Regions from separate parts of the Bacillus sp. JJ1562 genome, predicted to be linked through region 2. Evidence: riboswitches for the same ligand, from Rfam matches in the RefSeq annotation. Region 2 holds a riboswitch; each other region holds the start of a gene.

Region 1 (3,282 bases), on a different contig from region 2:
GATTTACAACAGGTAGGCGAGGATAACTATACGGAGCAAAACTTCCTTATTTCCGAGCTTCGAAATCAAATCGTACGGTTCATGCTTCGCAGTTCTTATAATCAAGTTACAAATATCACTCATTATGGGCATTTGTATGAAATGGTTAGGGAAAACCTACGCATTAGTGATTTATTCCGAGAACTTCACGATGAACTCAATGCGCTCTCATCTTATACAGATGCAGCTGAACAAAGAATTCAACATCTTGCAGAACAAGAGAAAAAGGTTGCAACAGAAAAGTTTAATAGCAAGATAACTACTATTTCCATTTTCTTTTTACCAGTCACAGTGATTACAGGATTTTTCGGAATGAACCTAGATTTTATTACCGATATAGCAGAGCATTGGTGGATTTTGATCTTATCTACCCTTGTAGTCTATCTAATGGTACTGCTTTGGATTAAGGAAAATAAATAGTTTTTAAGGAAGCCTAAATCGTTGTTGATTTAGGCTTTTTGCGTTTTTTGGGGGCTTGGCTTTTTGTTTTTTATTGGGAAAGTTACCATGTATATAGTAGAATTTAACTATTAGTGAACAGGAAGTGATTAACAAATGAAGACCAGTGTATTTCATTTTATCGGAGAATTTTCCTGCCAATTAGAGGAGTTGGCGTTACGCGTTGAGGCGCTTTTATGGGACCAACCACAGGCGGCGATGACACAGGCGCGCTTGTTTGGAGAACTATTCGTTAATATGATTTTTGAGCAAGAAAATATGAGTGAAGTGTACCCACTAAAACTGGTAGAAAAGATAAATAGATTATTTAGACATGATGTTATTGATGATGATATTTATAAAAAGCTTGAATTCATTCGAAAAAATGGTAACATTGCCTCCCATCAAGTATTAGAAATGGACCAAGAAGTAGCAAAAGAAGTACACCGGACTATTTTTGATTTAGGAGTATGGTATGCAGAGGTTTATGTTAGCCATACCTTCAGTGCGCCTTCTTATGAATTACCCTCTAAGCAAAGCCAAGATCTTGATGCTATGAAACAATGGATGGATGAGTACATAAAAGAAACGCAGGCAAGGATTTCGGAAATTGAAGAACAGCTGAGTCAGTTGAAGGAAGAGAAGAAACAACACCCTATTGTTAAGGAGAAGAGAAACCCAATTCTTGATCAGCCTAAAAACAAAGGTAGACAAGTTCCTTTAGAAAAATTCCAATCAACTTTTAGAAAAGCCGGTTTTAATTATAGAGGTCAAACTAAAAAGGCGGCTGAATTTCAATTTGAAAATTTTAAAACGGGCTATGTTTATTTGTTAGATAATGCTACGCCAACAATTGCTATTCATCCTTGGCTAGTGGGACAAGCGAAATTGTTTGATGAGGAGCAGACTAAGTCACGAAAAAGTACTGCATTAAAGAACTTTCCGAGAATGAAAGAAAACGATCAACTCAAATCAAATTATGGATATGCGTTCACATTTCAAACGAATGGTGAATTAGAGGTTTTATTGCAACGGATTGCAGAAGAATTTGAAACTAAATATATGATTAAATAGAAATATCTTTGGCTAACTTCGTTGTGAAGTTGGCTTTTTTATTGTTTTATGTGAATAAAGTTTTGTATTGTGAAGGTTCAATGGGTTTATTTACTAACATTTTTAGACTAAAAATTTCTAAACATCTGTCGATAGAATAGAAGTGAATGTATTAAGCGCAACGAGAAATAATCTTGTTGTGCTTTCTTTATTGGTTAGAATACTTTCTTTAACAATGGTGCTATTTCGTATGAATAAAAGGAGACAAAGTAAGTCATCAAAAGTTCATTTTTTTAAAAAGTTTGTGTCAAACTTTGTCGGAAATATTGGCATTTTGTCGAAAGGTAGTATAATAGTTTAAGTCAACCTAGTACTTTAGTATTATAATCTTTCTGAAAAGGCAAACTTAATGAAAGTTAAGGGCGCAAAGCCAAGGGCCTAAAGCTAAAAAGCTATGGTAGCCTAGCTGCTGAGAATAAATGAAACCTGATTTTCATTAGGATCTTTATTCGAAAAGAAGGGAATGAATTTGTTGGTTAAAAATCAATTAGAAGAGAAAGACATTTTTCATGTATTTCAGACCATTTTGGATCTATCAAATAATTCACCTTTGGGTTATGAAGCACTAATCAGGTCTGTAAGCATACCCAGTCCAGAATTCATTTTTCATGAAGCTAGCGACTTTGGAAAACTGTATGAAATTGATTGTTATTCTATAGAAAAGGCTATTAAAACCTATCAATCAAATGGTTACACAAGTGAGGATGGCAAGCTCTTTCTAAATATATTGCCTTCAACAATCCTGCATGAATATTTTATGGAATTCATTATGAATCTGTTAAAAAGGGATGATCTCAGTAAACAAGAAATCATCTTAGAGATTTCAGAGTCTGAAAATATCGAGGATTTTGATGCTTTTATCAATAAAATTTCAGAATTAAAAAAGCTTGGTTTTAAAATAGCAATTGATGATTTTGGTAGGGGATATTCTGATATTAAGAGCATCATCGAATTAGAACCGCATTATATAAAATTTGATCGTTACTTTTCTAAAGAGCTTGCCACTTGTAGTAAAAAGAGAGAGCTAATAAAAAGCATAATAAGTTATTGTGAAAAATATGAATGTGAACTAATTCTAGAGGGTATTGAAAGAAAAGTTGATTTAGAAACAGCCTACAAACTAGGAGTTACTTATGTGCAAGGGTATCTATTTGGTAAACCTTCATCTCTAAAATCTAAATCAGTCGTAATATCATAAGTTATTACTCTGTACAAATAGAAAGGAAATTCAACTATGAAAAACAACCAAGAAAAACGAAAACGAAAGAAATTACTTAATTTTACAATCAGCAAGAGGCTATACATAACCTTTATCTTCATTATCTTGTTACCAAGTTTTACGATTGGTTTTATGTCTTACAATAGTGCACAAAAGGAAATTAAAAAACAGATACTTGCTAGTTCTACAGCAAATGTAAATCTTCTAAATCAATATATAGTCGATCATATATCTTCAAAGTACAATGATGTTGAGTATTTCGTATCCAAGCTAAATGCCGGGTCCTTTGTAGAGGCTGAAATACCAACTACAATTGAGGCCTTTACACAATATTCACTTCTTCATCCTGACATAGTGACAATCTTTTCGGGAACCAAAGATGGGAACATGCTTTTATATCCAAATGCTAGTCTACCTGAAGATTTTGATCCAAGAGAGAGAGAATGGTATAAACAAGCCATTGCAAACCCAGG
Region 2 (3,282 bases):
ATTGAAGACCATATTCAGGATATCATGCTCCGTTCAAGGAGCGAGGGTGAGATGAAAATTAAGATGGAGAATTTAACTTCTATTATAAGCTTTGAAGAACAAAACGGTGGTGAGCAGCGTGCAGCAACAGGAAATCGTTAATTTTCTAGAGAAATATTTTGTATCCAACCATTGTGAAATTCTTGAACGCCAGCCCGGTTATATGACAGTGCAATTGACAATAGATCTAGATAAACAATTAATGAACCGTCCTTTTTATTGGACATATGTTGAAAAAACAGGTGGAGAACCGAATCCAATGAAGCTAACATTAATTACGGATCGGGATCAAACACCTGATAACGTAAAAGGTGACTTTATCCATTTCGGGGCTCCCCGTTTACATCAAATTTTTGAATCAACGAAAAAGCTGGCAAGCTATATACGGTTGTATCAACAAAAACCTCCTGGTGTGCAGGGTAATACACCACTTTATCCATGGCTTGGGTTAAATGTGAAGGTTTCGTATAAGAGTGACCGTAAGCGTGATGTGCTAATGTCACTCGGGTTACAGCTAATCAATGGAATTATAGTTGAGGAATTTCAGGAAAAACTCGAGAAGCTCTCACTTACTCCGAAAATACCAGATTTAACATACACGATGTCACCATTAGTTAAACCGCAAAGTGGTGTGAATCGACTTCAGCAATATGTGAGAGGCTATGCAGAAACACAGGAGCATGCTTGGGCAGATGAAGCGAGACAACGCTGGGATGAAGACTTAACTCTGTTAGATGCCTTTTATGAGGGGATCGACGAAAAACCAGAAAGCTATAAAATTGAAAAAGAAGCCCTCAAGGAACAATACGAACCGAAAGTTCTTGTCGAAATTATCAATGGCGGATTATTTTATCTTTGTCAAAACGCATTCTAAAATAGGCCTATCCTCATTTTTGGGGGTAGGTTACATTTATTTAGGGGATTTTCCCAATAAATCGTTCGACAAATACCTTACATTTTTTTGGAAATTTTACAAAAAATCGTATCTGAATGGCATTATATATCAACCCCTTTTTCTATCTTATTAACAATTCATAGGTCCTTCCTCCTATCATTCGAGTTCATTCTACATAAATGGTAACAGGAGGTCATATTTCGATGTGTTAGACAATCATTTGTTTATTTTTTGTAAATATTTTGACATCGACAGATTTTTACAGAAAGATTGATTCCCATGTTTTATACTTCTAAATGTAATACAAAGGTTCTATCCATGTATGGACTATCGTTTTAGGTCAGTCAGCTGAGGTTCGAACAGACAAAGGCAAACCTATTGAAAAATAGGGACGCAAAGTCACAGGTCTAAGATTGGAGATTTCAATTATGATGGCTGGACTGCCTGGAATACAAATGTATTTTGGGAGGAAATCAAATGTTAAATGAAGTACAAAACAAGAACGGACAATTAGATCACGAATGGATCGACCTTATATTGGAAGCAGTGGAGATGGGAATGAGCGTCCAGGATATTCATGCTTTCCTCCAAAGTAAAACAGCATAACAGACCTTCTTAATACATACAGCAACCTTTTACACAACGGGTTGGAAACATATGGATGCTAAAGAACTCGATAAGTTCCGGGTTCTTTTTATTTTCATTTTTTGTGTTCTTATTATAAAACATATTCTTCGTTATATGTTATAATGGGTAGAGGAAGGAAGGTGAAAAGTCATGATTGGTCAACGTATTAAAACATATCGCCTACAAAAACAATTATCATTATCTGAACTAGCGGATCGCGCAGGAGTTGCCAAATCATACTTGAGCTCTATCGAACGGAATCTCCAATCAAATCCTTCTATCCAGTTTCTTGAAAAAATATCTACAGTATTAGGCGTAACCGTCAATGAATTACTCCATGAACAATCAGAACCTGAGAGTGTAGAACTTGATTCAGAATGGACAAGGCTTGTACGAGAGGCAATGAAATCAGGAGTTTCCAAAGAGGAATTTCGATCATTCTTAGAATTTAACAAATGGAAAATGGACAATAAATAAAAAATGCTTCGGTAACATCGGTTGCCTGAAGCATTTTTTATTTTATATGTATGTTTCGAAATTGGAAATATAGTCGGAATGGGATTGATGGGTAGTTGGGTATTTCTTAGTTAATACTTCAGGAAAAAGCTCACCGGCATCACGTGCAAGAAGACTTGAAAGTTCAGTTTGACAGATCGGGCAATTCCATTTGCCGAGCTTGCTGCTGCTGAAGGATGGCTGGTTACATTGTGGGCATGTTTTGGTATACATTGGGTTTCCTCCATTTTTAAAATATTTGCGTAATCCAATAGCCATGGAGGAAAAAGACATATGCGTACATTGCAGTGGCTATACAGGAAAGTGATCGAATTAGTTTGTTCACTGGAAAACGAATGATATATATTAGTGAAATTAAAAAGAAAGAAAGCATTGCTTTTATACAAAGAAATAAAAATGGATGTATGTCGTATAATGTAAACATTAATGGATTTGCTTCAGAAATATGACCACCAAGGATCCCAAAATGTGTGATAAACGCGTCTAGTAGATTTAAGATTGCTAGGAGGATGATGATGATTTTCATTGGGAACCTCTCTTGATTTTGAATTGTGAACTTAAAGCCAAGTTTATACCGGTACATGGATATATCCTATTTCCAATCAAATCAATTCTTAATAAAGAACAACGAAGTAATAATCGCTCCTTAAAAATAAATATTGATTAGTGAACCGTTCTTAATCGTTTTCTTCTTAGGATGAAAAATAAAATACTACCACCTACAACTAAAGCAATGCCTGCAATCAGAATGTTAAACGTATTTGTTCCCGTTTCAGGCAGTTTTGGTCCATCAACAGGGAGAACTCCTCCTAATGTACCCTCTGCATAGAACTTCATTTCCACTTCAGTTGTTAAACCTTGATATTCATTACCTAAATTGGGGGGGAATTCTACTGTAAAATTTAATTCTTCCTGTTTTCCACTTTCAATTGTTCTAGGATCTATTTTTTTAAAATCTCCAAGCTTACCTTTAAAAACCTCTCCACCACTATCGGAAATAGTAAGAATTAACGATTCATACAATTCTTTTGAACCTGACTTTCGATCTGCTGAAGTTAAATATTTAAAATCCTCCGAACCACTGTTCTTTATTGTTAAGGTTCTTGTTGCCCAGTCACCAGGCTTAAAATTATCAATATCAAATAATATTTTTTCAGGGGTTGTCATGATGTCTATTACCTTACTATTTTTCGATGGGGACGCTG
Region 3 (3,282 bases), on a different contig from region 2:
TCGATTTATGCCTTCCGAAGCTTCTGGCTTATGCCTCGAGCTGATGGCGCCTGAAGCTTGACAATAATATTGTAAAAAGCTCATCCAATTGGATGAGCTTTTATTAATCCGCAACGACAATGCGATTTTTTCCACTTTCTTTTGCAGCATAAAGCGCTTGGTCTGCTGCCTTTTTCAAGGAATCTACACTTGTTCCATTATACGGAAACACGCCAACACCAGTACTGATCGAAACGGTGATTTTTTTATCGTCAATGATAAGTGGGTGTTCACGATAGTACTCTTTTAGCGTATCGTATATTTCCATCACACCCCTATCGATGTGAGTTTTGATGAGAATCATGAACTCATCCCCTGCATAACGATAGCCTTCAATCTTATCATTACATAGCGTTTTTATTCCGTCTGCTAGTATCTTTAAATATAAATCTCCCACATCATGACCGAAGCGGTCATTGACTTGTTTTAAATCATCCGAGTCAATCATCATGACTATAATTTCGTCATTTTCGTTTCGTATTAATTGCGCTAAATCCTCATGGAAAGCACGGTGGTTTTTTAAAACCGTTAATTCGTCGGTACGAGACATCGTGTAGATTTTCGCATATAATCGGGCTGTTTCAATCGAGTTAATAACCTGTGCACCGATCATTTGCAACAGATCCTCGTGCTCCTTCCGATAGGCGAAGTTTCTAAAGCTTTGAGTCGAGATGACACCCTTTACCTGGTCATCCATCACAACCGGTACGAAAAGACAGGACCTTGTATCTTCGTCCCCTTCCCCCATTTTTGTATCAAATTCGATATTTTGGTTTTGATGCTTGAGGTGAACGATTTCTCGTGTTTTAATAACCTTTGATGTATAATTTTCACCAAAGTCTACAATACTTGGAGGAGCCTGTTCCCCATTATCCATAATAAAAATAAATTGGATATGCGCATCCCCCGGATTATGCAAGGCAATATAAAATGCATCCGCCGGCATAACACGTGAAACCATTTCATAGGACTTTTGAAGAAGAACGCTTTCATTTAAAGTTTTGCTGCAAATTTGGGCAAATTCATGAAGGATACGGTAATGTTTGTTCATCCAATGCATATTTTCCATTTGTTCGTTCATTTGTTGGAGTTGGGTTAAAAGGGTATTGGTAATCTCGAGCTCTTCTTGTTCCTGACAGTTCTCGTCAAAAAAGCTACGAGTCTCGTCAGAAATCAATTGCTTTTCTGAACCAACCTTTTTGATTAGTCCACTTAATTTTTTAAGTACGTTCAGATTCTGGATGGTTTTCTCCATGTGTAATCACTTCCAAAATTTTTATATCCAAAAATCTAGTAAAATAGTAGCAACAGAATAATATAATGGTATAAAAAAAGACTAATCAAATACCGATTAATCTTCGTTCTTACGATACGAGTAATACTCGGCAACTGGCTGGCATGTCCAAAAAGTGAATGATCAACAAGTTAGGTGAATTCCTGCCTATTGAACACTATTGGACTTAGCCCCTATAGTTTTGCGTCTTCATCTTTCAATGAATTTGCCTTTACTTTATTCAATTATCTCACTAAAGAAAGAGTATTTTAAATTGTACTATAATTATATTTCTATTTTCACGTTAGGTCAATGAAATTGACCTAATATTTTTCTAAAAATGTGAATTTTTTCCTACTACCAATGTCCTAGTTTCTTTTTCGTGACTTTTTGGAATGATACAACCCATACTTTTTCACCTTGACTATTATGAATGTTATTGTATTTTTCGCCGATTCGTGTATAATAATGCCGGATTACATAAATCCTATCATATTAATTTAATAGAAAGAAGGGGGTTGCTATGAACAGTATACCTATTATCCAATTTAATAATGTAACGAAACAATATGACAATGATCCACCTGTCCTCAACAATGTTAGCTTTGAAATTGAAAGAGGGAAATTTTATACCCTTCTTGGTCCTTCTGGATGTGGAAAAACGACGATATTACGTTTGATTGCAGGATTTATTGAACCCTCAGATGGAGAGGTTTATTTTAATGGAAAAAAAGTAAACACCACACCTGCTAACAAGCGTCAGGTTAATACGGTATTTCAAGACTATGCCTTATTTCCACATCTTAATGTATATGAAAATGTTGCCTTTGGCTTAAGAATAAAGAAGATGAAGCAATCTGATATCGATAAAAAAGTGAAAGAAGCTTTAAGCTTCGTCAATCTTACCGGCTATGAAAATCGCGAAATTAAAGAAATGTCTGGTGGTCAGAGACAACGTGTCGCGATTGCGCGCGCGATTGTCAATGAGCCAGAGATTATTTTATTGGACGAGCCATTATCTGCGCTCGATTTAAAGCTTCGTACAGAAATGCAATATGAGCTTCGCGACCTTCAGAAGCGCCTTGGCATTACCTTTATCTTTGTCACACATGACCAGGAGGAAGCTCTTGCTATGTCTGACGAGATTTTTGTATTGGATAAAGGAAAAATTCAACAAAGTGGCACCCCGATTGATATTTATGATGAACCAATTAACCGCTTTGTCGCAGATTTTATTGGAGAATCGAATATCGTTTCAGGAAAAATGCACAAAGACTTTTTAGTTGAATTCGTTGGAAAAACATTCGACTGTGTCGACCAAGGTTTTTCAGACAATGAACGAGTTGAAATTGTCATTCGTCCTGAAGACCTACAAATTACCTCTGTTGAAAAAGGAAAGCTTCAGGTTGTTGTAGATTCTCAGCTTTTCAGAGGTGTTCACTATGAAATTTGCGGCTTTGATAAGGACGGAAATGAATGGCTTGTACACTCTACCAAAAAAGCTAAGGTTGGCGATGAAATCGGACTTTACTTCGATCCTGAGGCAATTCATGTTATGCGTCTTGGTGAAACAGAAGAAGAATATGATCGTCGCTTAGAGGCATATGTGGACGGGGAAAGCCATGGAAAATAAGCTCACCCGTAATTTATATTTTATCCCTTATGCACTATGGATTCTTATGTTTGTTATTGCACCGATTACACTTGTCCTCTATTATTCATTTTTCGATATAGAGGGAAATCTATCTTTAATAAATTATAAAACGTTTTTCACGCCAATTTACTTAAAAATGACATTAAGTTCATTTTGGTATGCGTTTTTAATAACAGCTGTCACTTTATTGGTTGCATACCCCACAGCCTATTTAATCACAAGAACGAAGCATAAACATCTTTGGCTGCTTCTCATCATTGCTCCGTCTTGGATCAATCTACTATTAAAAGCATATGCTTTTATCGGGATTTTTGGT

What was found. Region 2 has a riboswitch for cyclic di-GMP ahead of V7097_RS19960 (anti-repressor SinI family protein). Riboswitches for the same ligand answer to the same signal wherever they lie in the genome.
Region 1: it holds a riboswitch for cyclic di-GMP, as region 2 does, so the genes downstream of both, V7097_RS06310 (EAL domain-containing protein) here and V7097_RS19960 (anti-repressor SinI family protein) in region 2, are expected to answer to the same signal.
Region 3: it holds a riboswitch for cyclic di-GMP, as region 2 does, so the genes downstream of both, V7097_RS03235 (sensor domain-containing diguanylate cyclase) here and V7097_RS19960 (anti-repressor SinI family protein) in region 2, are expected to answer to the same signal.

What each region holds. Positions count from the first base shown of each region.
Region 1 covers NZ_JBALOQ010000009.1:45,681-48,962, forward strand. Annotated here, with positions in the region: gene V7097_RS06300 (CorA family divalent cation transporter) at 1-459, shown strand, start outside; gene V7097_RS06305 (DUF4145 domain-containing protein) at 595-1,551, shown strand; cyclic di-GMP riboswitch class I at 1,920-2,004, shown strand; gene V7097_RS06310 (EAL domain-containing protein) at 2,060-2,788, shown strand; partial or broken gene V7097_RS26010 (cache domain-containing protein) at 2,942-3,282, shown strand, end outside.
Region 2 covers NZ_JBALOQ010000037.1:6,556-9,837, forward strand. Annotated here, with positions in the region: gene V7097_RS19950 (DEAD/DEAH box helicase) at 1-141, shown strand, start outside; gene V7097_RS19955 (YqhG family protein) at 119-913, shown strand; cyclic di-GMP riboswitch class I at 1,293-1,382, shown strand; gene V7097_RS19960 (anti-repressor SinI family protein) at 1,412-1,540, shown strand; gene V7097_RS19965 (helix-turn-helix domain-containing protein) at 1,712-2,038, shown strand; gene V7097_RS19970 (hypothetical protein) at 2,081-2,290, opposite strand; gene V7097_RS19975 (DUF5658 family protein) at 2,307-2,603, opposite strand; gene V7097_RS19980 (TasA family protein) at 2,741-3,282, opposite strand, start outside.
Region 3 covers NZ_JBALOQ010000004.1:108,834-112,115, forward strand. Annotated here, with positions in the region: gene V7097_RS03235 (sensor domain-containing diguanylate cyclase) at 104-1,294, opposite strand; cyclic di-GMP riboswitch class I at 1,492-1,553, opposite strand; gene V7097_RS03240 (ABC transporter ATP-binding protein) at 1,836-2,945, shown strand; gene V7097_RS03245 (ABC transporter permease) at 2,935-3,282, shown strand, end outside.